DNA from 2 places in the Arthrobacter sp. Soc17.1.1.1 genome. Region 1 is predicted to be linked to the other one. Evidence: predicted binding sites of a transcription regulator. Region 1 holds the regulator's gene; the other holds the start of a gene.
The links. Region 1 encodes HspR, which represses chaperone genes until heat shock. Its sites were predicted from a motif close to AAGTTGAGTCNNNNNGACTCAACTT; they were not measured.
Positions count from the first base shown of each region.

Region 1 (14,656 bases):
ACGCACCGGCGGCGCTGAAGTTCGGGCAGACGCTCCTGACGGACTCGGAAGCAGTCGATCTCGACGATCCGGCACAGCTGGCGCAGTACGAGGCAGCACGTGATACCGGCCTGGCTGAGACCCGGGCCGCTATCGACACCGTGTTGACCGCGAACGACCTCGACGCGATCGTTTCCAACTCGGCAACGACAGGTGTCGGTGCGCGAGCGGGTTACCCCTCCGTGATCGTGCCGTCAGGCTACTCGGAGGCCAATCGGAGGCCGTCGGGAGTCGTGTTCCTCGGGACTGCCTGGAGTGAAGCGGACCTCCTTGGTTTCGCCTATGACTTCGAGCAGGCCACCAAGGCCTGGCAGTCGCCGCAGAACATCAACCCGTCCCTGTTCCGCTGCACATCAGTGGTCTCACCCTCGGAGTGGGACTCCTCCTGCACCACCACGACGACGAAACCAGGCAAGGGCAAGAAATAGGCCGGAAGTTCAGGGTAGAGGCCGCTGCTTCGCCGAGGTGGCGGCCTCTCCATGAAGTGGACATGCGCGTCAGAGACCGGTGACGTCAACGTCCCCGCGATCCGGTCTGCGGTTGAGGTATGCGGTCAGGAACACCACGAGGGTGGCCAGAACGGCTGCGACGATGACGACCCAGGCCGCCGACATACCGGTGAGGCCCTTCAGCGCCGCGAAGAAGAGCGGCCACAGGAACAGCCAGAACAGGGGATTCATCAACCTGCTCCGTAGGCGGGAGCGACGAATGGTGGCCCTACGGTGACGTGAAGCGCTGCTGTCCTGGTACTTGTCGGATGCACTCATGGTCCCTACCCTCGCATCCGCCACGGCCCGGTGCGGTGAGGTCGAGTCGGCTACTGCTGACGATCGCCTGCCTGGATGGTCTCCCAGGACCAGTTGGAGATGAGTCCGGTGACCCCGAGCTCCCGCAGGCGCTGGTTCCCGAGCAGGCGCTCGTCGAAGCGTGCACCCCCGCACCACGCGCCCACGCGGGGAGCACGGCCGGCCATACCGGTGAGCCGGTGCACGACGTCGGTCACCTCTGCGGCCTCCGATGCGGGGGTGATCTCGTCCGCCGTGCGGTGGGTGAGTGTGTGGAAGCCGAGCTCGTGCCGTTGCGCCAGGGCGGTCAGCTCGTCGTCACCCAGCGTCCCGGCGCGGTCGTCCTCCACCTCGAGGGCGATGGGCAGGATCAGGACGGGGAGCGCGAGGCGTTCACAGATCGGGACGACCATCTCCGCGGCGTCCCTGTACCCGTCGAACAGGAGGACCATGATCCGTGGGTGCGGCCCGGCGGGGTCCCCGTCCGGCAGGATGTCCCGCAGCCTCGCGAGCCTGTGCAGGCGCTCGTGGACGGCCCCGCGGTGGTCCTGCTCGACGTCGTGGAAATTCAGGGTCAGGCGCGGGATCGCCGACAGCTCGTCCCGGGACCAGCCGGCGCCGACACTCCCGAGCAGCAGCTCCCCGAGGACGCTCTGCAGGACATAGGCCTCGTAGCTGAACGGCGCGGGCCGCCGGAGCACTTCGGGCAACGGAGCCAGGAGGGCCGGGATCAGCGCGGACGGATCGGCGCCGCCCGCGACGGCGTCATCGTCGAGCAGGACCACCGGCACTCCGCCGGGGCGCTCGCCCTGATCGAGGATGTAGGCCTCGAGCTCGTCGGCCCTGCCGGCGTCGACCGGCCCGCCGGATCCCGCGGGGGCCATCAACGCTCGCCGAGGGCGCGTCGGGCGGCGTGCCGCCCGGGTTCCCGATAGATCGGCAGCAGTCCGGCGGCCACCGCGTCGACGGCATCGCGGTCGAACCAGGCCGGACCGCCGAGCCGTTCCTCGGCGTCGGGCGTCAGGATGACCTCACGCCACCCGGCGCCGTCGGGCCGCCGGCCCACGCGCGCGAGATCGTCCCGGCCGTCCTCGACCAGCCTGCGGACGCCGGCCTCGCCGATCCTGCCGTAGGCCACCGTCTCCACCTCGGTCCCGGGCACCACGACCTTCACCGCGCGGGCCGCACCGTCCCCGTGCACCTCCGGCGGGGTCAGATCGGCCACGAGGATCTCGAGGCCATGCCCGGCGAGGATCACCGACGGGTCCGCCGCCGGGTCGGTCGGCAGGTCGCCGAACCGGACGACCGACCGGCGGGAGAAGATCGTCGCGTCGAGGCGGGCCCGCACCGCCGTGTCCTGCTCCGCGCCGACGCTCAGCCAGGCCACGGTCGCCTCGAGGACGCGTGGCTCCTCGGCGGACGGGTCGACGACCGACAGCGCGTCGTCGAGGTAGTCCTGCGGCGCGACGTCACGGACCGCGGCCAGGGGGCCGTGCATGAACGCCTTGCGGGCCCGGGCGGACGCGAACTCGAGGACCGCCTTCCGGAGCGCAACATCGCGGTCGGGGTGTGCCGCCTCGCCGCAGGCCGTGGCGACGACGAGATCGTCGCCGGGTGCGTGCCCCACCACGTACAGGTTCGGCACCCCGCGGTCCACCGAGGCGATCTTCACGATGACGTCCACCCCGGCGGCGCGCAGGGCATCGAGCGCCTCGCGCGTCTCGCGGTCGCCGTCGTCCGGTCCCAGTTCGACAACGGCGCCGCGGTCGAGGGCTCTGAAGGAGAGGCCGTTGCCGTCGCGCTGGAGGATCTCGAGGACGCCGTGGAGGACGGCCTGCCGCAGGCTCGTCCCCGCGCCCATGCCGTTCGCCACGGGCATCAGGAGGCGCTCCCCCGTGTCGTGGTGGCCCAGCTCCGAGGGGCTGCTCGCCACGAGGTCCACCGGCACGAGCACCGTCTCATCATCGAGTTCGAGGGCCGGTGGGATCGAAGGGTCCGCGCTGCCGGTGCCGTCCCCGGCCGGGACGGCGTGGGCGCGCCGCATCGGCACCCAGGTCAGGGTCATGTCGTCGCGGTAGGCGGAGCCCGCCGGCAGCCCGAGCGTCCTCGGGTCGGCGACCCGCTCCACGCCCAGCCGCGACCGCAGATCCGTGTAGGACCCTGCGGTCCGTCCGAGGCGCTCGAACGCCAGGTGGGAGAAGACGCCCTCGACGGTCTCCCCCAGCGCGCCGACGCGCGCCTGTGCCGCGGAGGGGCCGTAACCGACGCCGCCCATCCCCGCACCCGGGTGCCGGCTCCGCCACCAGGTGGCCCACGTGGGGACACCGGACCGGTCGAGGCCGTCGATGGCGAACTGTGCGCGCAACCCCGGCAGCGCGGCCTCGTATGCCTCCGCGGCGGCCGCGAGCGATCCGGCCGTCGACGGCGAATCGGTGCTCCTGTGCATCATGACCCCCAGTAGAGCACACGCCCCCGGCGGGCGCAGGAGGCTGGAATTCGCCGTCCGCCGGTGCTAGAATGCCGTGGAGGGCAGGTCCCGCTCGCCGTCACGGATAGCGGTGACGATGCGTCCTGCCACGTCCGCCGGGTCCTTGCCCTGCGGCAGCCGCGGCGCCTCCCCGGCGATGGGCCGCGTGGCGAGCCCGGTCTCGGTGTGCGGTGGTCGCGCGTCGAGCACCCGGACGCCCTGCCGGCGCAGTTCCAGTGTCAGCGCCTTCCCGTAGGCGCTCAGCCCCGCCTTGGTGGCCGAGTACGCGGCCATGCCCGCCGTGGGGCTCTCGGCGACGACGGCGCTGATCTGCGCGATGAAGGAGCCCTTTCCGAGCGAGGGGGCGACCGCGCGGATGAGCCGCATGTAGCCGAGGAGGTTGACGAGCACGAGTTCGTCGAGGGTGTCGTCGTCCACCTCGACGGCAGGACCGAAGGCCACGACGCCGGAGGCGAACACCAGGCCGTCGAGGGGGCGCCCATAGACGGCGGCGGCGATGTCCGCCGGTCCCGTGGGCCTGCCGAGATCCGCTGCGGCGTGGGCGACGACGGCGTCGCCCAGTTCCTCCACGAGGCCCGCCAGTTTGTCCCCGGACCGGCCGGACAGGGTCAGCTGGGCGCCCTCCGCCGCGAGCTGCCGCGACAGTTCGGCACCGAGGACCCCTGTGGCGCCGACGACGAGGACATGGGCACCGCTCAGCTCGGTCATGCGCAGAGTGTAGCAACGCCCTCCGACGCCCTCAGGGGGTGCGTCCCCGGACGGTTCCGCACCGCACCGGTCCCGTTCACGCCGGCCCCGTCTACAGTGTGGGCATGGGTGAGATGCAGAGCTGGCAGGCCATGGTCGGGACCAACGCGGCGCGGCTGGTCCGCACCACGGGCCGGACGCCGGCGGACTGGGCCGCGGATGCCCGCGCGGCCGGGATCAGCACCCGCGAGGAGCTGTCCCGCTGGCTGAAGGGCCAGGGGATCACCGGGTACAACCTGATGAGCATCGACTGGGAGGTCTTCGGGCCCCCCGAGTTCTTCCGGCTCTCCGCCGACGAGCTCTACGCCGCCCAGTACGCCGACCGGCCGGCTCTCCGACCGCTCGCCGACAAAATCCTGCTGTGGGCCACGGAGACCCCGGAGGTCACCCTCCAGATGCGCAAGACCTACGTCTCGCTCCAGACGCCGCGCCGGAAGTTCGCCCAGCTCACACCCAGCACCAAGACAGCGGTGGACGTGTTCTTCCGGCTGGCGGTGCCCGACCTGCCCGGCCTCGAACCCGTCCGCACCACGGATCCGTTCGCCTGGCGCATCCGCCTGCGGCACGTGGACGACGTCGACGAGGCCCTCCTGCGCGCGCTCAGCGCTGCACGGGAGGATAGCCTCGGTCATTCCTCCGCTTGAGCTCGTCGAGTTCCTGCTGGGCGGCGGCCTCCGCCTCGAGCTCCTCGAACGCCTGCTGCAGGCGCGGGGAGGACGGATCCGTCCACGACAGTTCCTCTCGCGCCTGCGCCTGCGCTTCGAAGCGCCGCACCTCGAGCTCAGCACTGCGCCGGGCGGCCTCGATCGCCGCCGCCTCGCGGCTCGACGATGCCAGCGCATCATGGACGCCGATCGCAGCCTGCGCCGCGGCCCGGCGCGCCAGCATGGCGTCGTACTCCAGGGCGTTCTGCTGCACGCGCTGCTCGAGCCGTCGTACGTCGTCGTGGAGCCGGCGGGCCTGCTGCTCCGCCTCGCGCAACTGCCGGGTGAGGGTCTCGAGGCGGCGCCGTGCGGTCATCGACTCGCGGATGGCGGCCCGGGCGGCGTCGTCGTCCCCCCGCTGCACCGCGGCGGCCGCTGCGGCCTCGACCCGGTTCACGTAGTCGGCGGCCTCGTTCGCGGCGAGGCCCACGCGGTGGTGGTGCGCTGCGACGTCCGCGGCACCCCGCCGCGCCTGGTCGAGCAGTGTCCGCTGGGCCTGCTGCGCGGCCTGCGCCTGCGCCCGCGGGTCCTCCTTCGACTCGGCCGCGGCGTAACGGTTGGCCTGCACGATGCGCGTGATACGGCGTTTGATCGTCACGGTGGGGACCCCCGGGTCGGTGAGCGGAGTGCGTCTACATGGTCCAACCGGTCACCAGGCCTGCCGGTTCCCGTAGCTGTTCCGCCAGGTGGTCATGGCGGAGATCTCGGTGCGCAGGCGGTTGGTGGCCTGCTCGAGCTGGAGCGTGTCGATGGACCGGGAGGTGTGCAGCAGGCACCGGCGCAGATCCGCCGAGAGCTCGTCGAGCGCCCGGGCCTGCGCGGCGAGGTCGGTGGTCCACTCCTGCTTCAGGGCGCGGTTCGGCTCACGGTCGGCCGCGCGCAGCAGGTTCTCGAGCGAGTCCGCGGCCTGATCGATCTCGGCGGCGGCGCGGGGCAGGTCACCGACGGGGCGTCCCTGGGCAGCGGCCTCGGCGAGCGCGAGGTGGGTGGCGCGGGAGGAACGCCTGAGGTCGCCGATGAGCCGCGCCGGTTCCCGTGTCAGCCTGTCCGGCGCGTAGGCACGGGCGGCCAGCATGCCGCGGTCCCTGGTGCGCTCGATGATGCGCGATCGCCTCACCTTGCGCACCACGAGCCAGCCCGCCACGCCCGTCCCCGCGCCGAGGGCGGCCAGTACGCCGGCCCCGATCGCGAGGGCCTCGACGAACAGCTCAAACATGATGTGCCTCCGGGACGGGTTCCATCCTCCAAGTCTGCCCGCGCTCCCTGACAAATTCCACCGGCACCCGGCGGCGAGGACCTGCGGGGCGCACCTCCGGGGGCGACGGCGGTCGCATGGGCGGCCGTGCCTAGTTCGCGGTGCGCTCGGTGTCGGGGCGCCAGACGACCAGCGCCTGGCTGCGGGGCCGGGGACGCTGGCCGCGGGCCAGCGTGACGACGTCGCCTGCGAGGCCGGCAGCGAACACGCGGCCCGACTCGGCGTGCATCCGGCGGGAGGCCAGTTCGGAGGACAGCTCGGTCACGCGCGCCTGCAGGGCGGCCACCTGGTTCTCGAGCTGCAGGATGCGGCGGATGCCCTCGAGGGACACGCCCTCCTGGGACAGCTTCTGGATCTCGCGCAGCGTGCCGACATCCTTCTGCGAGTAGCGCCTCGCCCGGCCGGGTGCCCGGCTGGGCGTGACGAGACCGAGCCGGTCGTACTGACGCAGTGTCTGCGGGTGCATGTCGGCGAGCTCGGCGGCCACCGAGATGACATAGATGGGCATCGTGTAGTCCATGGCGGGCCTCCTTCCGTCACCGGCTCTCCGGCGGTTGCTCGAGCGTACTGCTACAGGCGCGCCTTCGCGGCGAGCCCGGCGCGTGGGTCGGCGTCCTTCGTGGCATCGCGGAACGCTTCCACAGCGGCTTCGGCCTCCCTGGACAGGTTCTGCGGGACGACGACGTCGACGATCACGAGCAGGTCGCCCGTACCCTTGGACGTCTTCACACCCCTGCCCTTCAGGCGCAGGGTCCGGCCTGATGGTGTTCCGGCCGGGACCTTCATCTTCACCATCTCGCCCGTGAGCGTGGGGACCTCGATCTGGGCGCCGAGCGCCGCCTCGGGGAAGCTGACGGGCACGTGCACGCGGATGTTGTCGCCGTCGCGCTTGAACAGCGGGTGGTCCTTCACCGAGACGGTGACCATCAGGTCTCCCGGACCGGCCTGGCCCGGCTGCCCCTTGCCTTTCACACGGACCTTCTGCCCGTCCCTGATCCCCGCGGGGATGCGCACGTCGATCTGCTCTCCCGAGGGTTCGCGCAGGCCGATGGTGGTGCCGTTGATCGATCCGCCGAAGGAGATGGTGGTGGTGGCCGTCCGGTCGGCGCCCTTCTGCGGACGCGTGGACTGGAAGCCGCCGGGGAACCCGTTGCCGCCCCCACCGCCGCCGAACAGGTCGGCGAACTCAGGGGGCAGGTTGCTGTTCGAGAAGCCGGTGCGCTGGCGTGTCCCCGTACCGGCGCCCTGGCCGAAGAGGTTCCCGAAGATGTCCTCGAAGCCCGCGCTGCCGCCGGCTCCCCCACCGGTGCCGCCGGCCGAGAACCGTGCTCCGCCGCCCATCGCGCGGATGGCGTCGTACTGCTGGCGCTGTTCGCCGTCGGACAGCACCGAGTACGCCTCGGAGACGTCCTTGAACGTCTTCTCCGACGAGGCATCACCCTGGTTCTGGTCAGGGTGGTACTTGCGGGCGAGCTTCCGGTAGGACTTCTTGATGTCGGTGTCGGAAGCATCCTTGGAGACACCGAGGATCTTGTAGAAATCCTTGTCGACCCAATCCTGACTAGCCAATGGGCGTCTCCTTTCGTAGGTACTGCTGAAGAGTAGGGACCGGACGGGTCCGGCCGTACCCCGAGTGCCCGGCCTTTCCTCTCAACCGGTCAGTTCGGGGAAGACGGGTGGGGCCGTCTTCTGTAGGGCCTTTAATATTCCCGAGCGAGCTCTGCGAGCTCAGGAATTTCGTTGGCCCGGGAAGACTGCCCCACCCGGCGTTCCAGTTACTCCGGAACCGCCACGATGACCTGCGCGGCCCGGAGGACGCGATCGCCCTTGCGGTAGCCCGCGCGGAGGATCTGGCTGACGCTGTCGGCCTGGACCTCCGCACTCGGCTGCTGCATGAGCGCCTCGTGGATGTTCGGGTCGAAGGCGACGCCGACCTCGTCGATGCGGGTGAGCTCGTACGTCCTGAGGGCGTTCTCGAGCTTGCCCGCGATGGCCGCGAAGGGTCCCTCGGCGAGATCGCCGTGCTGGCGTGCGGCGTCGATGTCGTCGAGGACGGGCATCAGCGTGTTGATGACGCCGATGACCGCCTGATCGCGGGCGACATCGCGGTCGCGCTCCACGCGGCGCCGGTAGTTGACGTACTCGGCCTGCAGGCGGAGCAGGTCGTTGCGCAGTTCAGCGACGACGTCCACCGCCGGGTTGCCCCCCTCGGCACCGGCCTCGTTGAGGATCGCCTCGGCCTGGGCCAGGGCGTCCCCCTCGGAGGCGTCGCCGGCAGGTGCGGCCTGCCCTCCGGCCGCGGATTCCTCCGCGGCCGGAGCGCCGGCGTCGTTCTGCTGCCCACGGACTTCGCCGGTCTCAGGGTCGATCTTCCGGTTGTCGCGGAAGCTCACCGGCTCTGACGCGTGCTCTTCTTCGTTTCCGTGGTGCGGCATGGCTACTTCTTCTCGTTGATGTCGTCGTCGACCACTTCGGCGTCGACGATGTCCTCGTCGGTGCCTGCGGTGGCCGGCTGGTCGTCGGCGGGGGCGCTGCCTGCCGCGCCCGCGTCCTGCTGGGCGGAGGCGTAGATCGCTTCGCCGAGCTTGGACTGGGAAGCCTGCAGCTTCTCGAACGCCGTCTTGACCTCGGCGTCGTTGTCCTGCGACTCGAGTGCCTTCTTCAGGGCGTCGACGTCGGCCTGGACCTCGGTCCGGACGTCCTCGGGCAGCTTGTCCGAGTTGTCGGCGATGAGCTTGTCCACCGAGTAGGCGAGCTGCTCGGCGCCGTTGCGCGTGTCGGCGGCCTCGCGGCGCTGCTTGTCCTCGGCTGCGTGCTCCTCGGCCTCGCGCACCATGCGGTCGATGTCCTCCTTGGAGAGGGACGATCCACCGGTGATGGTCATCGACTGCTCGGTGCCCGTGCCCTTGTCCTTGGCGGACACGTGCACGATGCCGTTGGCGTCGATGTCGAAGGTGACCTCGACCTGCGGGACGCCGCGCGGAGCCGGCGCGATGCCGGTCAGCTCGAACGTGCCCAGCGGCTTGTTGTCGCGGGTGAACTCGCGCTCGCCCTGGAAGACCTGGATGGCCACGGACGGCTGGTTGTCATCCGCGGTGGTGAAGGTCTCGCTGCGCTTGGTCGGGATGGCCGTGTTGCGCTCGATGAGCTTGGTCATCATGCCGCCCTTGGTCTCGATGCCGAGGGACAGCGGCGTGACGTCGATGAGCAGGACGTCCTTGCGCTCGCCCTTCAGCACACCGGCCTGCAGTGCGGCGCCGACCGCCACGACCTCGTCCGGGTTGACGCCCTTGTTGGGCTCCTTGCCACCGGCGAGCTCCCTCACGAGCTCGACGACAGCGGGCATGCGGGTGGAACCGCCGACGAGGACGATGTGGTCGATGTCGCCGACCTTGATGCCGGCCTCGGCGATGACGTCCTGGAACGGCTTCTTGGTGCGGTCCAGGAGGTCCTTGGTGAGGTCCTGGAACTTGGCGCGGGACAGGTGCTCGTCGAGGTGGACGGGACCGTCGGCGGTGACCGAGAGGTACTGGAGCGAGATGTTGGTGGACGTCGCGGAGGACAGTTCCTTCTTGGCCTGCTCCGCGGCTTCCTTCAGTCGCTGCAGGGCGATCTTGTCCTTCGAGAGGTCCGCACCCTTGGCCTTGGCCTGCGAGAGCAGGTAGTCGACCACGCGCTGGTCCCAGTCGTCGCCGCCGAGACGGTTGTCACCGGCGGTGGAGCGGACCTGGATGGTGGAGAACGCGTCCTCGTCCTTGCCCACCTCGAGCAGGGAGACGTCGAACGTCCCGCCACCGAGGTCGAACACGAGGATGAGCTCGTCCTCCTTGCCCTTGTCGAGGCCGTAGGCGAGGGCCGCCGCGGTGGGCTCGTTGACGATGCGCAGCACCTTCAGGCCTGCGATCTCGCCGGCCTCCTTGGTGGCCTGGCGCTCGGCGTCGTTGAAGTAGGCGGGCACCGTGATGACGGCGTCAGTGACCTTCTCGCCGAGGTAGCTCTCGGCGTCGGTCTTCAGCTTCTGGAGGATGCGCGCGGAGATCTCCTGCGGCGTGTACTTCTTGCCGTCGATGCCGACGTTCCAGTCGGTGCCCATGTGGCGCTTGACCGAGGCGATGGTGCGGTCGATGTTGTTGACGGCCTGGCGCTTGGCGATCTCGCCGACCAGGACCTCGCCGGACTTGGAGAAGGCGACGATCGACGGAGTGGTGCGTGCGCCCTCGGCGTTCGCGATGACGGTGGGCTCGCCGCCTTCGAGGACCGAGACGACCGAGTTGGTGGTTCCGAGGTCAATACCTACTGCACGTGACATGCAAGTTCCTTTCGACTGCCCGGGATTTGCAAGGCGCTCATCCGCCGGGCGCGTGGATTGAGCGTTCTGCACTCAAGTATAGTCGCGCTCCGTCGAGGAGCAAAATGAAGTTGAGTCTCCTTGACTCAACCCCTTCCCGTCAGGTAGCGGGGACGGCAGTGATGAGGCCCTCCCGGAAGGCATCGACGAAGAGGGCGTGGTCCTGCCGCACCGTCTCCGCGTAGGCCTCGCCGAACCCCACGATGTCCTCGATGAACTCCTCCAGGGAGTTCCCGACGGCGGCGAGGATGGCGGTCTCCGTGCGGAAGGGCACGAGGTCGTGGTCGCTGTCCTCGTCCGTGGAGCAGTGGATCTTGGCCGTGGCCTGGCCGAGGGCCTCGAGGACGGGGGCCATCTGGTCGGGCTCCGTGAGATCCTCCCAGGAGAGGTCGCGCTTGTACGGGGAGAGCTCAGACACCACGAAGGAGACGCCCCGGATCGAGGTGTAGCCGAGGAACGGGTCGGTATGGGTCTGCAGCGAGCGCTGGCTGACGACGGCGCGGTGTCCGTCGTCGTCGAAGAAACCACGGACGCGCTCGTCCTCCACGATGCGGCTGGGTGCGGCGATGTTCGACTGCTTCAGGGTGAGGATGATGTCGTTCTCCTGCGCCTCGTCGAAGCCCTCGATGAGCACGTTGTACGTGGGCAGCCCCGCGCTGCCGATCCCGAAGCCCTTCTTCCCCACGATCCCCTTGACCCGGTAGAAGACGCGGCGGCGCGAGCGCTCGCCGTCGGGGATCGTGCCGAGGTAGCGCTCGAAGGCCTCGGACACCTCCGCGTACTCGTCGTCGTCGAGGGGTCGGATGGAGCCGTCGTCGCGGAACCGGCGCTCGTAGTCCTCGATCTGCGTCAGGGAGTCGAGCAGGCGCGTCCGCCGTGCCGCGCGGGCCTGCTGCAGCACGCGGTGGATGGCACCGTCCGTGTTGTCGAGGCCGAAAGCGAAGGCCGACTGCTCGTCCTCCACGTAGTCCCCGACCCGCCCGAGATAGGCCTCGAGGTAGGTGCGCGCCAGCCCGCGGACCGCCTGGGACGGCAGGGCCTTCTGCCAGCACAGCAGGGTCAGCGAGGCGACGAACCGGCGCAGGTCCCAGGAGAAGTGGCCGACGTACGCCTCGTCGAAATCATTGACGTCGAACGTCAGCCGGCCCTGGTTGCTCATGTAGGTGCCGAAGTTCTCGGCGTGCAGGTCGCCGTGGATCCACACCCGGCCCGTGCGCTCGTCCGCCCAGTCGTCCTCGAGCTCCGCCATGTCGGTGTAGAACAGGGACGCACTGCCGCGGTAGAAGGCGTAGGGATCCGCAGCCATCTTCCGGAATCGTGCACGGAAGGCGAGGGGGTCGGCGACCATCAGGTCCTGATGGGCCTCGACGAGGGTCCTGACGATGTGCTGCTGACGGGAATCGGTGGCTGCCATCCGCCCACCGTACGCGCCTTGCCCCTGCACCGCTCCGGGCACCCCGGGCACCCCGGGCACCTCAGCGCAGGGCCGGGATGCCCGGGCGCAGCGGCGCAGCGACGGCGGCCCGACGTGCCTTGAGGAAGCCGTCCACCACGTCCCAGGCGGCGATCAGCACCGTCACGGCCGTGACGATGGAGACGACGGTCCAGCCGCCGCCGGTCGCAACCGCCGGATCCCACCCGACGGCGGCGACGAAGTCCGGGTTGAGCAGTCGCCCTTCGGACCACAGGAGGATCGCGGGGACCACGAAGGCGAGATTGAGCAGGACATTCACGACGGCGGCGTGCCAGGTCCAGCCCCGCAGGTACAGCCGGACGGCGAACCCGGCCTCCAGGACGATCAGCGCCAGGAACCACGGGAGCCAGAAGGACCACAGGGCGGGGTCGAGCAGCGGGATGGCGCTGCCGTCGTCCGCACGGGCGACGGACCGGATCTGCTGCCACAGGATCGCCCCGGCGAACAGCGCGAGGAAGACGAGGGAGGCGACGAGTTCGGCCAGGCGCCCGTCGCGCGTGCGGTCCGGCAGCTCGGGAAGGCGGTCGAGCCTCCACTCCATGCCGGTGTCGGCGGTGCCGCTGCGTTCGAGGACCACGAAGAGCAGCGTGGTCCAGAAGCCGATGTGCACGGTCGTGGTGATCGCCGTCGACACCGAACTGCCGATGGCTCCCCCGATGCTGCCCGAGGTGAGGAACTGGACCACCAGCACCACGACGGCGGCGATGGGGACGAGGATGGCGACGAGCGTCTTCAGGAGCCGCAGCCAGTCGAGGTAGTAGCGCGGCCCGATGAGCGTGAGGGGCCGGTCCACGTAGTCCGCCGCGAGGCGCTCCGGGTCCCCCAGCTGGACCAGCGCCGAGCGCTCAGCAGCGGCAGGGTCCTCGCCGGAAGCGAGGCGGGCGTCGACGGCGTCGCCGATCAGCTCCCTGATCTCGGGGTCGAGGCCGGAGCGCTGGGACTCCGGGACGGTCCGCAGAGCGGCCCACACATAGCGATCGGTCAGCGTGGTCATGGCACTTCCCCTTCGGCGAGGCGATGGAGCGAGGTTGTCAGCCGGTCCCAGTCGGCCGTGAGGGTGGTGGCGAGGTCGTCGCCGGCCGGGCTCGTCCGGTAGAACTTCCGCGGACGGGATTCGGCAGTGTTCCACTCACTCGTCAGCAGGCCCTGTTTCTCGAGGCGCCGCAGGAGTGGGTAGAGCGTGTTCGCGTCGACCTGGATGCCCAGGCCGTCGAGCGATTCGAGGAGCGCGTAGCCGTAGTCGGGGGTGCGCAGCCGGGTGAGGCACGCGAGGACGACGGTCCCGCGCCGCAGTTCCTGCAGGTGTCCGGCAATCAGGTCGTCGTCGTGTGCCATGCCCGAAACTATAGTGTGCGTCACACACTATAGCAACAGGCACAATGATGGGGCCTGCTGAGATGAGATCGACCTGCCCACTGCGTCCAACCGTCATCGCATCGAACCAGGAGGCAGCCATGGACGCCCGGGCCACCACTCAGGCCACCACTCAGGCCACACCGCAGGTCACAGCCGCTCCCCTGCCGGCGCGCGCCATCCCCCGGGAGGAACTCGCGCTCCCGGGCAGCAGGACGCGCCGCTTCGATGGCGGGTCGTTCGGCTCCGCCATCTCCTACTTCGCGGTGGACAGCGACCCGGGCGACACTGTGGCCCTCCATCGCCATCCCTACATCGAGACGTGGGTGGTTCTCGACGGGAACGTGCGCTTCACCGTCGGCACCGCGGTCCTCGAGGGCACGGCGGGCGACACCGTCGTGGCGCCGGCCCGCGTCTGGCACGGCTTCACGAACGACGGCGACGGACCGCTGCGGATGATGTGCATCCATGCCTCACCCCGCATCATCCAGGAGTGGAAGGACGACAGCGGGCCCGCGTAGCCGCAGGTCCGCCACGACGGGGCGCCGGGTGCCATACTGTCCGGCATGGACCTCGAGGAATGGTGGAACGGCGTCACACAGCAGACGCGGGACTGGCTGACGGCCCACAACGGGGAAGCACTCAGTCCCGAGGTGGTGGCGGACATCAGCAGGGCGGGAGGCCTCGTGGCCACCGACTCCTGGTGGATGGGTGGGCGCGGGCCCGACGGCGTGTTCCTCTCGGACGCCGCGACGGACTGGATCGAGGAACGCGCCAACGCCGAGCAGTAGCCGCCCGGGCGCCCCGCTCGGGGGTGCGAGGGTGTCCTCCCGTTCCGTCGAGCCACACCGCTGCGCTGCACCGTCCTCGTGCCGGGGCGGGCATCAGGGCGCCCGGTCCTCCGTCGTCCCGGGCCACGGGGCCGTCGCCGCCTGGCCGGACAGGTCCTTGAAGTAACGGGCGACGGGCCAGCGCTCGAACCCGGCCGCCTCGTACGCCCGGCGTGCCGGTTCATGGCCCGGATCGTCGCCGGTCTCGACGAGGACCATCCTCATCCCGGCCTCCCTCCCCCGGTCGAAGGAATGGTCCATGAGGGCCCGGGCCACGCCCCGTCGCTGGAACTCGGGGTCCACCGCCAGCACGTAGATCTCGCTCATGCTGTCGTCCGCATGGAATCGCGTGCACACCCAGCCCAGGGGCAGGTCCTCCTCGAGGGCCACAGCGACGTTCCGTGGTTCGCCGTCGAGCACGGCCGCCAGATCGTGTACCTGGCGTTCGCGCCATCCGTCCGGGTAGAAGGACTCGTAGACGAACGGCGCCACCGCCTCGCGGAACAGCGGGAACACCGGCTCCCAGGCCCGTATCGAGAGCGCGAGCAGCGCCGCCCGGTGGGCCGGCTCGTACTGCACGATCTGCATGGAAGGACCGTAGCGCCCCGAAGCCACCGGCGCAGCCTTCGGCGC
Region 1 covers NZ_JBAJII010000001.1:3,250,671-3,265,326, forward strand. Annotated here, with positions in the region: gene V6S67_RS14950 (amidase family protein) at 1-467, shown strand, start outside; gene V6S67_RS14955 (hypothetical protein) at 537-719, opposite strand; gene V6S67_RS14960 (polysaccharide deacetylase family protein) at 857-1,708, opposite strand; gene V6S67_RS14965 (YcaO-like family protein) at 1,708-3,273, opposite strand; gene V6S67_RS14970 (SDR family NAD(P)-dependent oxidoreductase) at 3,337-4,020, opposite strand; gene V6S67_RS14975 (DUF5655 domain-containing protein) at 4,125-4,703, shown strand; gene V6S67_RS14980 (PspA/IM30 family protein) at 4,660-5,361, opposite strand; gene V6S67_RS14985 (hypothetical protein) at 5,413-5,979, opposite strand; gene V6S67_RS14990 (heat shock protein transcriptional repressor HspR) at 6,110-6,538, opposite strand; gene V6S67_RS14995 (DnaJ C-terminal domain-containing protein) at 6,589-7,587, opposite strand; gene V6S67_RS15000 (nucleotide exchange factor GrpE) at 7,794-8,453, opposite strand; gene dnaK (molecular chaperone DnaK) at 8,456-10,327, opposite strand; gene V6S67_RS15010 (DUF2252 domain-containing protein) at 10,467-11,780, opposite strand; gene V6S67_RS15015 (permease prefix domain 1-containing protein) at 11,842-12,834, opposite strand; gene V6S67_RS15020 (PadR family transcriptional regulator) at 12,831-13,175, opposite strand; gene V6S67_RS15025 (cupin domain-containing protein) at 13,295-13,714, shown strand; gene V6S67_RS15030 (hypothetical protein) at 13,760-13,984, shown strand; gene V6S67_RS15035 (GNAT family N-acetyltransferase) at 14,078-14,611, opposite strand.

Region 2 (14,656 bases), 3.2 Mb from region 1:
GACGAGGACGCCATCGTGCTCCAGGCGGAAGTCGTAGTGGAGGCGGCGTGCGTGGTGCTCCTGGATCACGAAGCTGGTGCCTCCTGCAGGGCCCACCGCATCGGGGACGGGCTCGGGCGTCTTCGCGGCGTCCCGCATGGCGCGGTAGGTGGACAGGCGGTCCGACGGCGCAGCTGCGGCGCCTCCGGGAACCTGCCCGCCGTCCGTCGTGGGGGGTGGAGGGGGCGGGGTCGCCGGGGCGAGGAGGTCGCCGGACTCCTGGAGGCGCTGCACCACCTCCGCGTGGTCCAGTTGCCGCAGGTCCTCGCCGTCGAGCTCCTCCCACGCCCGTGGAGCGGCGACGGTGGGCTCGAAGCGCCCGCGGAGCGAGTAGGGGCTCACGGTGGTCTTGTTCGCGTTGTTCTGGCTCCAGTCGACGAGCACCCGGCCGGGACGCAGCGCCTTCTTCATGTCGCTGACGGCGAGGTCGGGATGGTCGGCCTCGAGGGCCCGGGCGAGTTCACGCGCGACGGCGGACACCTGCTCCGAGGTCTGCCGGCCGTCCAGGGCGCAGTAGAGGTGGATCCCTTTGGCCCCGCTGGTCACGGGGAACGGCTCGAGGCCCATGCCCTGCAGGATCGGCCGCGCGAGCCGCGCCACGGCCGCGCATTCTGCCAGGCCCGCATCCGTCCCGGGGTCGAGGTCCAGGACGAGGCGGTCAGGGTTGCCCCGGCCGCCGTCCGCGGTGAAACGCCACTGCGGCACGTGGACCTCGAGCGCGGCGATCTGCCCCAGCCAGGTGAGTGTTGCGAGGTCCTCCACCAGGGGGTAGACGTTCGTGTGGTCCTTGTGCTGGATCGCGCGGCGCGGCACCCAGGCGGGAGCGTTGTCGTCGATGTTCTTCTGGAAGAACATCTCGCCGGGCGCCTCGGGGGTCCCGACGCCGTGGACCCAGCGCTTCCGGGTGACGGGCCGGTGCTGCGCGTGCCGGATGAGATGCGGCGCGACGGCGGCGTAGTAGGCGAGAACGTCCGCCTTGGTGGTACCCGTGACCGGGTAGAGCACCTTGTCGAGATTGGAGAGACGCAGCGTGCGTCCGTCCACGGTGACGGTCTGCTGCCGGGCCGTGCGCGGAGGAGCCATGCCCCCAGTCTCGACCGCGGGCCCGGGGGCGGTCCAGTACCAATCGGCGGGCACCCGACGGCGCCCGCCGGGCCCCTAGCCCTGGTCCGGGTCCTCGAACTGCTCGCGGTACCGGGCCACGTAGACGTCCCACAGCGCCGGGTCCTGCCCGAGGCTGCGCTTGTTCAGGAAGTCGTCGAGCCCGGCGATGGTGAGGTGCCAGCCGGCGGCCATGGTGGCCGAGTGCCGCGGGCTGCCCGGGGTCAGGAGCAGCACGAGCTGCGCGCCGTTGTCGGCGGTCCGGGCGAGTTCCCAGCGGAGGCTGTCCCGCTCCCACGTGTAGGCGAGCACCGTGGGCCGCTCGGCCTCCAGCACCTCGCCGCGCAGGGGCTTCTGGTCGGCGTACCGGAACAGGATCTCCTCCCCTGCGCGCGGCTCGAACTCCATCTCGCAGGGGAACCAGTACTTCAGCTTCTCGGCCTCCGTCAGGTGCTTCCACAGCACGGTCGGCGGGAATGCGAACTGGAATTCCAGGCGCAGCACGGTGGCGCCGTCGTCGCTGGTGGTCTTGCTGACGATGGGCTCTACGGTCTCGGAGGTCACCTCCCAAGTCTAGGGCGGGCGGGTGGCACCCTCTGGCCCACTAAGCCTGCTTGGTGTTGACTTGACCCATGAGAGCCATCTGGAAGGGAGCGGTCGCGTTCGGGCTGGTCAACGTGCCCGTCAAGGTCTACAGCGCCACCGAGGACCACGACATCCCCCTCCACCAGGTCCACGACGAGGACGGCGGCCGCATCCGCTACCAGCGCCGCTGCGAGATCTGCGGCGAGGTGGTCGACTTCAAACACATCGACAAGGCGTACGACGACGGCGAGCACACGGTGGTGCTGACCGACGAGGACCTCTCGTCCCTGCCGGTCGAGAGGAGCCGGGAGATCGAGGTGGTGGAGTTCGTGCCGAGCGACCAGATCGATCCGGTCATGTTCGACCGCGCGTACTACCTCGAGCCCGACAGCACCTCGACGAAGGCCTACGTCCTGCTGCGGCGCACGCTCCAGGAGACGGATCGCACCGCGATCGTGCAGTTCTCCCTCCGGCAGAAGAGCCGCCTGGCGGCGCTGCGTGTCCGCGGGGACGTGCTCATGCTCCAGACGCTGCTGTGGGACGACGAGGTGCGGGAGGCATCCTTCCCGGCCCTCGAGGAGAAGGTGCGCATCTCCGCCAAGGAGAAGCAGATGTCCGCGGCGCTGGTCGACTCCTTCTCCACCGACTTCGACCCCGAGAACTTCACCGACGACTACCAGGTCCAGCTGCGCACGCTGATCGACGCGAAGATCGAGAAGGGCGACACGATCGACACCGAGGAGACCTTCGGTGCGGTGAAGGACGACGACGACGGCGACAACGTGCTCGACCTCATGGAGGCCCTGCGCCGCAGCGTCGAGAAGAACCGCGAGAAGAAGGCCGGAGCCAAGAAGGCGGCCGGCACCTCCAAGCAGAAGGGCGCGTGATGGGTTTCTTCACAGACAGCCTCGGCCGGCAGACCATCGCCCAGAAGCCGAACGCGCCGATCCTCGGCTGGGCCCTGCTCGGTGCGGCGTCCTTCATGGCACTGGAGGAGCGGAACCGCGAGCGCCTCCGCCTCGCCAGCTCGATCTGCCTGGCCGTCTGGGCCGCGCTCGAGGTGGTCTCCGGGCAGAGCGGGTTCCGGCGCAGTTCCGGTGCGCTGACCCTCTCCTGGCTGCTGCGGAAGGCCCGCTGACACGACGGGCGGCAGCGCCCTTGTCCAGTCCCCACCGCGGGTCTAGCATGCTCCTCGACGGCTCCATCGCCACCGTCGAGGGTCCCGATGTCCCGGCCGCCGGTATCATCCGTCCGTCGGAGGAACCATGCAGCATGCACTGGAGCTACGGGACCTGACCAAGCACTACGGGACGCGCACAGCGCTGGACGCCGTGTCGCTCACCGTGCAGCCCGGCAGCGTGGTGGGGGTGATCGGGCCCAACGGTGCCGGCAAGACCACCACCATGCGCCTCATCCTCGGGCTCATCCGGCCGGGCGGAGGCTCGGCGACGGTCCTCGGCGAGGATCCCCGGCGCGCCGGGCCGGGCCTCCGCCGCCGCATCGGGTACCTCCCGGGGGAGCTGCGACTGGACAGCCGCATCACGGGGACCGACCTGCTCGAGCACTTCGGGCGCATCTCCGGACCCGTCGACGGGCGCTTCCGGAGCGAACTGGTCGAACGCCTCGGACTCGACCCGTCACGGCGTGTGGGCACCCTGTCCAGGGGCAACAAGCAGAAGCTGGGCCTGGTCCAGGCGCTCATGCACCGGCCCGAGCTGCTGGTCCTCGACGAGCCGACCTCGGGCCTCGATCCCCTCGTGCAGCGCGAGTTCCTCGCCCTCGTCCGCGAGGCGAAGGGCCTCGGCCAGGCCGTCTTCCTGTCCTCCCACGTGATCTCCGAGATACAGCACGGCGCCGACCACGTGGCCGTCCTCCGCGAGGGACGCCTCGTCCGCTCCGCCCGGGTCGCGGACCTGCGGGACGAGGCCCCCCGCTCGGTGCGGATCGAGCTGGACCACACCCTGACCGAGGCGCAGACCCGGGCGCTGGACCTCGCCGGTCTCGAGATCCTCTCGATGGGCGCACCCGCTGCTCCCGGCGGACGCGTGGTCGTGGAGGGCCGCCTGTCGGGATCGCCGGCCGCCCTCATCCCGCTCGTGGCCGGACTCGCGCTGCAGGATATCGTGATCGAGGAACCGGACCTCGAACAGGCCGTGCTCGGCCTGTACGGGCGGCCCGGCCCGGTGCCGGCCGGAGCGCACCATGGCCACTGACACCCTCCCCCTCGTGCGCCACACCCTCCAGCGCTCCCGCGTCGGGCTGGCCGGCTGGTCCGCGGGGGTGGTGGCGGCGAGCCTGCTCTACCTGCCGATCTATCCGTCCATGGGCGCCTCGGGGCAGCTCGAGTCCATGATCTCGTCCCTGCCGCCGGAACTCGTCTCCACCCTCGGCTTCGACCTGATCACCACCGGCGCGGGCTACGCGCAGGCCACCCTCCTGGGGCTGATCGGCTTCGTCCTGCTGACCATCGCCGCGGTGGGCTGGGGGGCGGCGGCGATCGGCGGCGAGGAGGAGAGCGGCGCCCTCGAACTCACCCTCGCCCACGGTGTCACCCGTGCGCAGGTCGCACTCGAGGCGGCCCTCGCACTGGGCCTGCGGCTCGCCGTCGTGTGCGCGGTGCTGCTCGTGGCCATCCTCGCGCTCGATGACCCCGCGGAGCTCGGGATCCCGGCCGGCCATGCCGTCGCCGGGACGCTCGCCCTGTACCTGCTGACCCTGCTGAGCGGGCTGGCGGCGGTCACCGCCGGAGCGCTGACCGGCTCCCGCACGGCGTCGGTCGCGGCGGGCGCCGCCGTGGCCGTCCTCGGCTACGCCTTCAACGCGCTCGGCAACCAGGCGGAGGCCGCGCGATGGATGAAGAACCTCTCACCCTATGACTGGGCCTTCTCCCCGGCGCCGCTCACCAACGGCCTCGGGAACGGCGCAGGCGGCGGGATGGCCCTCCTCCTCGGCCTGTGCGGGGTCCTGGTGCTGGCCGGCGTCGTCGGGCTGTCACGTCGCGACATCGGCCGCTAGCAGGGCCCGTACGTCACTCCAGCGGGAAGTTCTCCCGACGCAGCAACTTCGCCAGGTGCTCGGCGTTCCGGACGACGCCCGCCGTCGTCGTGGCCACCACCTCAGGCACTTCGGCGAGGTCCTTGAAGTCGACCGCCTGCATGGCCTCGCCCACCCAGTAGGTGGAGCCCTGCGACGGCAGGGAGAAGCCGATGTCGTTCAGTCCCTGCATCATGTCGGCGACCGTCTTGTGGGCACCGTCCTCGTTACCCACCACGGCCACGACGGCGACCTTGCCGGCCATGACGGGGCGCCCCTCCTCGTCCGTCTCGGCGATATCGGCGTCGAGCCGTTCCATCACCCGCTGCGCGAGGCTGGAGGGGTGGCCCACCCAGATCGGGGTGGACAGGACGAGGATGTCGGCGGCAAGGATCTTCTCGCGGAGGACCGGCCACTCGTCCCCGTTGCCCATGTCCTTCTGCACCCCGGGCGCCACATCGTGGTCCACCACGCGTGCGCTGGAGGTGGCGATGCCCCGTTCGGCGAACCCGTCGAGGATGTGCCGGGCCATCAGGTCGGAACTGGACGGTGCTGGGGACGGCGTGAGGCTGCAGATGAGAGCGAACGCGGTCAGGTCCTGCATGGGTACTCCTCCTGGTGGGAACTACGGCCGCAGGGTGCGGACCGGTCGTGGGGGATTCGGCGACGGCCACCGTGCATTGGTGACCGGCGGACCTCACACCTGCAGGACTCCCGGCAGGTCGGTGATCGCGGACACCTCATGATCGGGTGCCGACATCGCGGAAGGATAGGGCGAGCCGTCGCGGTTGAGCCAGGCGGTCCGGAGCCCGGCACGCGCGGCACCCTCGATGTCCCAGGGGTGGACGGCGACGAGCACGACGTCGCCCGCCTCCCGCTGCAGGGCACCGAGGGCATAGGCGTAGGACTCGGGCGCAGGCTTCCAGCGCGGCGCGTCCTCGACCGACAGGACGGCGGAGACCTGGTCCCGGACACCTGCCCGGTCCAGGAGTGCCTCGGCCGTCGCCATCGCGCCGTTCGTCAGCACTGCGACACCGAAGCCGTCGGACGCCAGGGCACGAATACCCTCCACCACGTCCTGGTGCACCGCGAGCCCCTGAAGCGCCGACATGATGTGGGCGACGGCGTCGTCGAGGTCCCGGTCGAGGATCCCGTCCGCGAGGACCGCTCGCAACGACCCCTCGGCGACCTCTTTGAAGGCAGGATTCTGCCCGGTTGCGGTGAGCGCGAAACCATCCCGGAGCACCGAGGTGAACCAGAGCGCGGCCAGCTGCGGAGGCGCACCGATCTCCTCGAACTGCCGGGACAGGGGTTCCATGTCCGACAGGGTGCCGTTGACGTCGAACAGCACCACCGGCAACACCATTACTGGCGGTACCCCTCCACCTGGCTGATGGGACGGGCATCGGCGTCGCTCGGGTCCTCGCCGGCGTCGGCCTTCGCCCGCCGCTGGCGGAGCAGGTCCCAGCACTGGTCGAGGTCCTCCTCCACCTTCCTCAGGCGTGCGGCGTGGTCCTGGTGCGCCTCGGCGGCACCGGCGTCCTGAGGCTGCTCGCGGAGCTCGTGTTCCTCCTGCACGAGTGCCTGGATGCGCTGGAGGATGTCCTGGTTGTCCATGGTGCGTCCCTTCGTCGTCGCCGTCCCGGCGTGCCGGATGATCAGCAGGCTTTCCTTCAGGCTACTGAGGCCGCGGGCGGTTGACCAGCACGATCACCGACGTGCCGGGAGCCGGGGGCACCACAGGGGAATTTGGTGCGGCGCCCGGATGCCCTAAGCTGTTGGAGAACCAATTGCCTGTGTAGCTCAGTCTGGTAGAGCATCCGCTTCACACGCGGAAGGCCCGGGGATCGAGGCCCCGCGCAGGCACGAGGATCAGCTGGAGACAGCACCACAGAAGGCCCGTACCGATTCGTCGGTGCGGGCCTTCTGCGTTGCCGGACCCCACCGGACCGGGTGTTCGTTCTGGGCGAACGCATCGAGGCTTAGCACTCGCAGGGACCGAGTGCTAATATTTTCGTAGTTGAGCGAAGGACGCTCAACCCCAGGAACCCACCTAACGGTGGCATACGCGAAGGAGTTGTTTCCAGTGGCCATGAAGTTCGATCCATTCCGCGAGCTGGACCGCGTTGCCGGCGCCCTCCTCGAGAGCCGTCCCGGACTCCGCCTCATGCCGATGGACCTCTACCGCGAGAAGGACCACTACGTCCTCGCCGCGGATCTCCCGGGCATCGACCCCGGATCGGTCGACATCGACGTGGACGGCCAGCTCCTGACCATCCGTGCGGAGCGCACCCTCCGCAGCGCCGAGGGCGTCAAGTGGCTGACCCGCGAGCGCGAGAGCGGCTCGTTCCTCCGCCAGCTCAGCCTGGGCCAGGGCGTCGACACCGAAGGCATCTCCGCCCGGTACGAGAACGGCGTCCTGAGCGTGATGATCCCCGTCAGCGAGCGCGCCAGGCCGCGCCGGATCGAGGTCGTCAGCGGCGAGGCGTCGACCCCGATCCAGTCGGGCACCGTCCAGGCCGGCACCGTCCAGGGCTCGGCCTCCGGCACCCAGGGCGCCGTCGAGTCCTGACCCCGCCGCGAGTACCCCCGACCGGCACCCCTACCAGCACCCCCGGGCTTCCCGCCCGGGGGTGCTTCGTCGTGAACCCCCTTGCGGGGGTACGCACCGGACACGAAGGATGGGGTCATGGACTTCACACCCAGCAAGGCAATCGTCACAGGCTCCGATTCCGGCATCGGCCGCGCCACGGCCATCGCCCTCGCAGCGGCCGGCTGCGACGTCGGCGTCACCTGGCACTCGGACCAGGACGGCGCCGAGGAGACCGCGCGCCTCGTCCGGGAGAAGGGCGTCCGGTCCGCCGTCGCGCAGCTCGACACCACGGACGCCCCGGCGTGCGGGGACGTCGTCGACCGGCTCGCCCAGGAGCTCGGCGGTCTCGACGTCTTCGTCAACAACGCGGGCGTCAACGGCGGCACCATGTTCATGGAGACCGACTGGGACACCTGGCGCGGCACCATGGGTGCCAACCTCGACGGCGCGTTCGTCTGCATCCAGCGCGCGGCCCGGCACATGATCGACGGCGGCAAGGGCGGGCGCATCATCGCCGTCACCAGCGTCCACCAGGAGCAGCCGCGCGTCGGCTCGGCGGCCTACGACGCCTCGAAGCACGGCCTCGGCGGCCTGATCCGCACCATCGCGCTCGAACTGGCCGACCGCGGCATCACGGCGAATGCTGTCCTGCCCGGGGAGATCAACACCCCCATGAACGCGTCGGCGGACCAGGACCCGCGCACCATGGACCGCCCCGGCATCCCCGTGGGCCGGCCGGGAGCGCCCGAGGAGATCGCCGACGTCGTCGCGTTCCTCGCATCCGGCGCCTCCAGCTACGTCAACGGTGCGTCGTTCGTAGTCGACGGCGGCATGCTCCTGATGGGCCCGCAGGCCGGATCGCACCTCACGAGCGGGGACTGGCGCACCCTCTGATCAGGAAAGTGTGAGGAACACCACAGTCTTCAGCGCACGTTCATGCCGCGTTCAGGAGGGGTGGCTAGCGTGGGAGTCCCGTACCCCTGCGAAAGGCCCGCCATGGACTCCCCCCTCCCCCCGGCCAGTGATGCCGACCTGCAGGACTGGTCGGGCTTCAAGCGCGGCGAGCACGTCACGCTCCAGCACGCGGCGGGGGCGCAGCTCCGCGGCGTCCTGGACATGAGGACCGACGACGCGTCCGTGGTGTGGATCCAGCTGAACGACGGCGGTGGCCGCCGGCTCGTCCACCGGGCCGACGGCTACCGCCTGCGCCGCGGCTGATCCGCGGACGGAACACCCCGTCCACCTGATGTCCATCTTGGGTTCACCTTTTCGTCACCTGTAACGTGGCGGGGGTGAGAACCCGTGCACCCCTGTCGCTGTCCCTCGCCGTCGTCCTCGGTCTCACGGCCTGCGGCTCCGACTACCCGCTGGGCCCGGAGCAGGAAGCGGCGGCGCAGCGCGGGGACACGAGCCTGCAGGGCGCCGTGACCGCCTCAGGATCCTCCGCCCAGGGACCGGCCATGGACGCCTGGCGCTCGGGCTTCACCACCCTCAACCCGCGCGCGCAGGTGCAGTACTCGCCCGACGGCTCCGGCGCGGGACGCGGTGCGCTGCTCGCCGGGGCCGTGGGCTTCGCCGGCTCGGATGCCTACCTCAGCGACGAGGAGCTCGCCGAGTCCACACAGGCCTGCGGGCCGGGCGGCGCCTTCAACATCCCCGCCTACATCTCCCCGATCAGCATCGCGTTCAACCTGCCCGGCATCACGGAACTGGAGCTCGACGCCGCCACCGTGGCGAGGATCTTCCGGGGCGACATCGCGACGTGGGACGATCCCGCCATCGTGGCCCAGAACCCGGACGTGGACCTCCCCGCGCTGCCCGTCTCGGCGGTCAGCCGGTCCGACGACTCCGGCACCACCGAGAACTTCACGGACTACCTGCACGCCGTGGTGCCCGGAATCTGGACCGAGGAGCCCGACGGCTCCTGGCCGTCCGCCCTCGGGAACGAGAACGCCAAGGGCAACGCCGGCGTGGTCAGTACCGTGGCAGCCACTGCGGGAGCCGTGACCTACGCGGACGATTCCGCCGTCGGGGATCCCCTCGGCCGCGTGTCCCTGAAGGTCGGCGATGCCTACGTCCCGGCGGGCGCCGAAGCGGCCGCGGCCGCCGTCGACCTCGCGAGGCGCGTCCCGGGCCGCGCGGACTACGACATCGCACTCGACCTCGACCGGACCACCACCGCCCCCGGCGTCTACCCGCTGGTCCTCGTGTCCTATCACGTGTACTGCTCGCGCTACGAGAACGAGGCGACGGCCGGCGTCGTCCGCGCCTTCGGCACCTATGCGGTCAGCGCGGAGGGGCAGGCCGCGGCCGCGGACGCGGCGAGGAGCTCGCCCCTCTCGCCCGAACTGTCACAGCTGGCCACCGATGCGATCGCGTCGGTGGAGGTCGGCGAGATCCCCTAGGACACGGACGAGGCGGACCCCCGCAGGGATCCGCCTCGTTCTCGGCACGTGCGTCAGCCGACGCGCGGCCCACCCGAATCGGGGTCGTTCGTGGACGTGTCGGGCAGCGTATCGTTCGCCGGCGCCGCGTCCCCGCCACCTGTCGGCGGGGCGTCGACGTTCCCGCGCCAGGCGCCGGTCTCCCCGCCGCTCTTCTCGATGAACTGCTTGAACCTCTTGAGGTCGCCCTTCACCTGGGCGGCGTCGGCGTTCACCACCGCACCGACCTTCTCCGTGAAGGTCTCGGGGTGCCAGTCGATCTGCACCATGAGCCGCGTCGTGTTCGCGTCCAGGCGGTGGAAGGTCACCACGCCGGCGTGGGACTCGCCGTCGGTGCTCTTCCAGGCCACGCGCTCGTCCGGGTGCTGCTCGGTGATCTCGGCGTCGAACTCGCGCCGGACCCCGCCGATGCTCGTCACCCAGTGGGTGCGGGTGTCCGAGGTCTGCGTGATGGACTCGACCCCTCCCATGAAGTGGGGGAAGCTCTCGAACTGGGTCCACTGGTTGTACGCCGTGCTGACCGGTACTGCTACGTCGATAGATTCCTGCACTGAAGCCAAAAGGTTCCTCCTCGTAGAGACTCCGGCGCCGTCCCGGTCCCTGGACGGGGGTCGGGCACGGCTGACCGTAAGTACCCTTAGCGTAGGCAGATCGGTTGGAATTGACCAACGCGCAGGTCTAGGGTGAAAGGAGTCCACCCGGCGGGAATCGGCGTGTCCGGAGCCCGTCCGGAGCAGGAAATCGAGCACTGGAGGATTCATGAAGGCTTCACCCACCCTCACGGACAACATGCAAGCCGTCCTGGTCGACCTCATCGAACTGCACCTGCAGGGCAAGCAGGCCCACTGGAACGTGGTCGGCAAGAACTTCCGCGACCTCCACCTGCAGCTGGACGAGATCATCGACGATGCCCGCGCCTTCGCCGACGAGATGGCGGAGCGCATGCGCGCCCTGCACGCCGTGCCCGACGGCCGCAGCGTCGCCGTCGCCGAAGGCACTAAGATCCAGCCGTTCCCGGCCGGGCTCGTCTCCACCAAGGACACCGTGGGCCTCGTGGTCAACATGCTGAATGCCGCTGTGAACACCATGCGGGGCGTCCACGACCAGATCGACGAGGAGGACCCCACGACGGCGGACCTGCTGCACGGATTCATCGCGAAGCTCGAGCAGTACGCCTGGATGGTCGACGCCGAGAACATGGAGCCGACCGCCGAGGTCGTCACGCCCGTCGGCACGGAGAACGCGACCGTCTGACGCACGGCATCCTTCGTCCGATAGGAAGGGAGGCACCGACCGGTGCCTCCCTTCCCGCATCCGCGGTGGGGTTCCCGCTCCCGTCCCGCCACCAGAGAAGGACACCGCACATGGAAGCACCCCCCTGCCACGTGGTCGTCATGGGGATCTCCGGATCGGGCAAGACGACCATCGCCACGCGCCTCGCCGAGCAGCTCGGCTGGAGATTCGCCGAGGCCGACGACTTCCACCCGACCGCCAACATCACGAAGATGAGCTCCGGGACGTCACTCACCGACGAGGACCGCTGGCCATGGCTGGGCTCCCTGCGGGACTGGATGACGGCCCAGGCCCATGCGGGCCGCAGCACCGTGGTGACCTGCTCGGCCCTGCGGCGCTCCTACCGGGACATCCTCGTGCAGGCCGAGGGCAGCGTCAGATTCGTGCACCTGCTCGGCGACACCGGCCTGATCCTCGAGCGCATGAAGACGCGCAGCGGCCACTTCATGCCCGAATCGCTCCTGCCCTCCCAGGTCAGCACCCTCGAACCCCTGCAGCCGGACGAGCGGGGTGCCCGGATCGAGAACACCGGCACGCCCGACGCCGTCACGGCCACCGTCATCGACACGCTCGATCTCAGGTCCGGGTGCCGGTAGCTCCCCGCACCCGCCGGCAGGACCTCCGGCACGACCGCTAGCAGGTCCGGCGCTCCAGCGGAGGGCTCCTGCGGTTGTTGCGGGAGCATGGGCCCGATGCCACGGTGGAGGGAACGAGAGGAGCGTGGCAATGGACCCCGTAGAGCAGTGGTGGACACGCGTGGACATCGAGGCGAAGCAGTGGCTCCGGGAGCACAACGGTGCCGAGGATCTGCCGGAGTCCGTGAGGACGGCGATCACCGAAGCGGGTGGACCGGGGAGCGACGGGCTCGACGGCGACGCCTGGCAGTTCATCGACCTCCAGTCCGAGACCCCGGACTAGGCGGCGCGGCCATGCAGCAGAGGTTCGAGGGGAAGGTCGTCATCGTGACGGGCGCCGGTTCGGGCATCGGCGAGGCGACCGCCCGGCGGTTCGTCGCCGAGGGGGCCCGTGTGGTCCTGACGGATTCCGTCGCGGACAAGATCGACGCCGTCGTCGCATCCCTGCCCGACGCGCAGGCGACGGCGGTGGCCACCGACTCGTCCGACTACGGGCAGGTGGCCGTCATGGTGCAGGAGACCGTGCAGCGGTACGCCCGCCTCGACGTCCTCGTCAACAATGCGGGCACCATCACGCAGGGCACCGTCCAGGACACGAGCGTCGAGGACTGGCACCGCGTCATCGAGACCGACCTCTCCGGCGTGTTCTACGGGACGAAGGCGGCCCTGGAGTACCTGCTGGAGAGCAGGGGATGCATCGTCAACGTCTCCTCCGTGTCCGGCCTGGCCGCAGACTGGCGCATGAGCGCCTACAACGCGGCCAAGGGCGGAGTCAGCAACTTCACCCGCGCGGTCGCCCTGGACCACGGCAGGGACGGCGTGCGGGTGAACGCCGTCGCCCCCGGTTTCATCTGGACGGACCTCACGAGCGACGGCGGGCCGCACGAGCTCTCCGACGAGTTCGCCGCGCGCATCGCGCTCGGACGCGGCGGCCTGCCGGAGGAGGTCGCGGCCGCCATCACCTTCCTCGCAAGTGACGACGCGCGCTTCATCACCGGCGTGGTGCTCCCCGTGGACGGCGGCACGATGGCCAGCAACGGGCAGCCGGCCCAGGCCTGACGGGTGCACGACGTCGACAGGAGTCGACACGAGCCGACAGGACCCGGCCCCGGTGCTACAGCAGTGCCGCGAGGGAGCGGCCCACGGTGCGGCCGGAGAAGATGCACCCGCCCAGGAAGGTGCCTTCGAGCGCGTTGTACCCGTGGGCACCTCCCCCGCCGAACCCTGCGGCCTCCCCCGCGGCGTAGAGCCCGTGGATCGGTGCGCCTCCGGCAGTGAACGCCCTGCCGGTCAGATCCGTCTGGATGCCGCCCAGGGTCTTCCGGGTGATGATGTGCAGCTTCACGGCGATCAGCGGACCCGCTGCGGGATCGAGGATCCGGTGGGGGCGCGCGGTCCGCGTGAGCCGATCACCCAGGAAACGGCGCGAGTTGTGGATGCTCATGACCTGCGTGTCCTTGGAGTAGGCGTTGTCCATCTCCGCGTCCCGCTGCCGGATCTGCCGCTCGACGAGCCCGTGGTCGAGCAGCGGGGTGTCGGTCAGGGCGTTCATCGCGTCCACGAGGTCCTGCAGGGTGTCGGCGACGACGAAGTCCTCGCCGTTCCTCTTGAACGCCTCCACCGGCGGCGGCGCACCCTTGCCGAGCCGGCTCCGGAGCAGCAGCCGGACGTCCCGGTCCGTGAGGTCGGGATTCTGCTCCGACCCCGAGAGGGCGAACTCCTTCTCGATCATCGTCTGGGTGAGGATGAACCACGAGTGGTCGTACCCGGCGATGTCGGGCGTGGTGCGGAGGATCCGCAGCGTGCCCAGGGTGTCGTGTCCCGGCAGGCCCGGGGCGGGCAGGCGCCGCCCGAGGGCGTCGAACCACATCGACGACGGGCCCGGCAGGATCCGGATGCCGTGCTGCGGCCACACCGGATCCCAGTTCCGCACACCCTCCGTGTAGTGCCACATGCGGTCCCGGTTGACCAGGCGGACCCCGGCGTCGGCCGCGATGTCGAGCATCCTGCCGTCCACGTGCTCCGGGACACCGGTGATCATGGCCGACGGCGGCGTGCCCAGGCGCGCCGGCCACCAGGCGCGGATCTGCTCGTGGTTCCCGCCGATCCCGCCGCTCGCGATCACGACCGCCTGCGCCCTCAGCTCGAAGCCGCCGGTCTCCTCGCGGTTCGAGGAGATACCGCGGGCGGCGTCGTCGGGCGCCAGGACCGTCCCGTGCACACCGGTCACGGTGTCCCCGTCGAGGATCAGACCGTCCACCCGGTGGCGGAAACGGAAGGTCAGCGACCCCTCCTCGGCGGCGGCCCGCGCCTTGTCGGCGAAGGGCTCGGAGATCCCGGTCCCCGTACCCCACGGCACGTGGAAGCGGGGCACGGAGTTGCCGTGGCCCGCCGCCGTCCCGCTCCCCCGCTCGGCCCAGCCCACGAGCGGCGTGAACTTCACGCCCTGCTCCTCGAGCCAGGGCCGCTTCTCCCCGGCGGCGAACTCGACGTACGCGCGGCCCCACTGCGCGGCCCACTCGTCCTCCGGCAGTTCGCCGTCGAGCCGGTCCCAGCCGGCGGAACCCTGCCAGTCCTGCCAGGCGAGGTCGAACGAGTCCTTCACGCCGAGGCGCCGCTGCATCGGGGTGTCGACGAGGAAGATCCCGCCGAAGGACCAGAACGCCTGCCCACCGAGGTTCCGGGCATTCTCCTGCTCGACGACCACCACCTTCAGGCCCGCCCTGACCAGCTCGTTGCTCGCGACGAGTCCCGCGAGCCCGGCACCGATGATGAGAACGTCTGCGTCCATGGGCTGCTCCGGGTCGTGGCGGGCGGTCACTGCACGGTGTGACCGGAAGGTCCATTCTGCACTGGAGCCCCGGCGTGGGAGGTCAGCGCCGCTTGCCCCGCGTGCCGGACGGGCGGGCCGGTTTCCCCGGCTGCTTCCCGGC
Region 2 covers NZ_JBAJII010000001.1:35,122-49,777, reverse strand. Annotated here, with positions in the region: gene V6S67_RS00260 (ATP-dependent DNA ligase) at 1-1,122, opposite strand, end outside; gene V6S67_RS00255 (SRPBCC domain-containing protein) at 1,198-1,704, opposite strand; gene ku (non-homologous end joining protein Ku) at 1,773-2,612, shown strand; gene V6S67_RS00245 (hypothetical protein) at 2,612-2,863, shown strand; gene V6S67_RS00240 (ABC transporter ATP-binding protein) at 2,991-3,938, shown strand; gene V6S67_RS00235 (ABC transporter permease subunit) at 3,928-4,740, shown strand; gene V6S67_RS00230 (flavodoxin family protein) at 4,754-5,362, opposite strand; gene V6S67_RS00225 (haloacid dehalogenase type II) at 5,456-6,124, opposite strand; gene V6S67_RS00220 (DUF2630 family protein) at 6,124-6,375, opposite strand; tRNA gene V6S67_RS00215 (tRNA-Val) at 6,551-6,624, shown strand; gene V6S67_RS00210 (Hsp20/alpha crystallin family protein) at 6,851-7,330, shown strand; gene V6S67_RS00205 (SDR family oxidoreductase) at 7,448-8,245, shown strand; gene V6S67_RS00200 (hypothetical protein) at 8,348-8,569, shown strand; gene pstS (phosphate ABC transporter substrate-binding protein PstS) at 8,644-9,756, shown strand; gene V6S67_RS00190 (SRPBCC family protein) at 9,810-10,346, opposite strand; gene V6S67_RS00185 (Dps family protein) at 10,555-11,049, shown strand; gene V6S67_RS00180 (gluconokinase) at 11,160-11,684, shown strand; gene V6S67_RS00175 (hypothetical protein) at 11,815-12,006, shown strand; gene V6S67_RS00170 (SDR family NAD(P)-dependent oxidoreductase) at 12,018-12,782, shown strand; gene V6S67_RS00165 (FAD-binding dehydrogenase) at 12,838-14,514, opposite strand; gene V6S67_RS00160 (LysR substrate-binding domain-containing protein) at 14,597-14,656, opposite strand, start outside.
Region 2: a site for HspR is predicted at 6,776-6,800, ahead of V6S67_RS00210 (Hsp20/alpha crystallin family protein). Genes of this name have one in related genera too.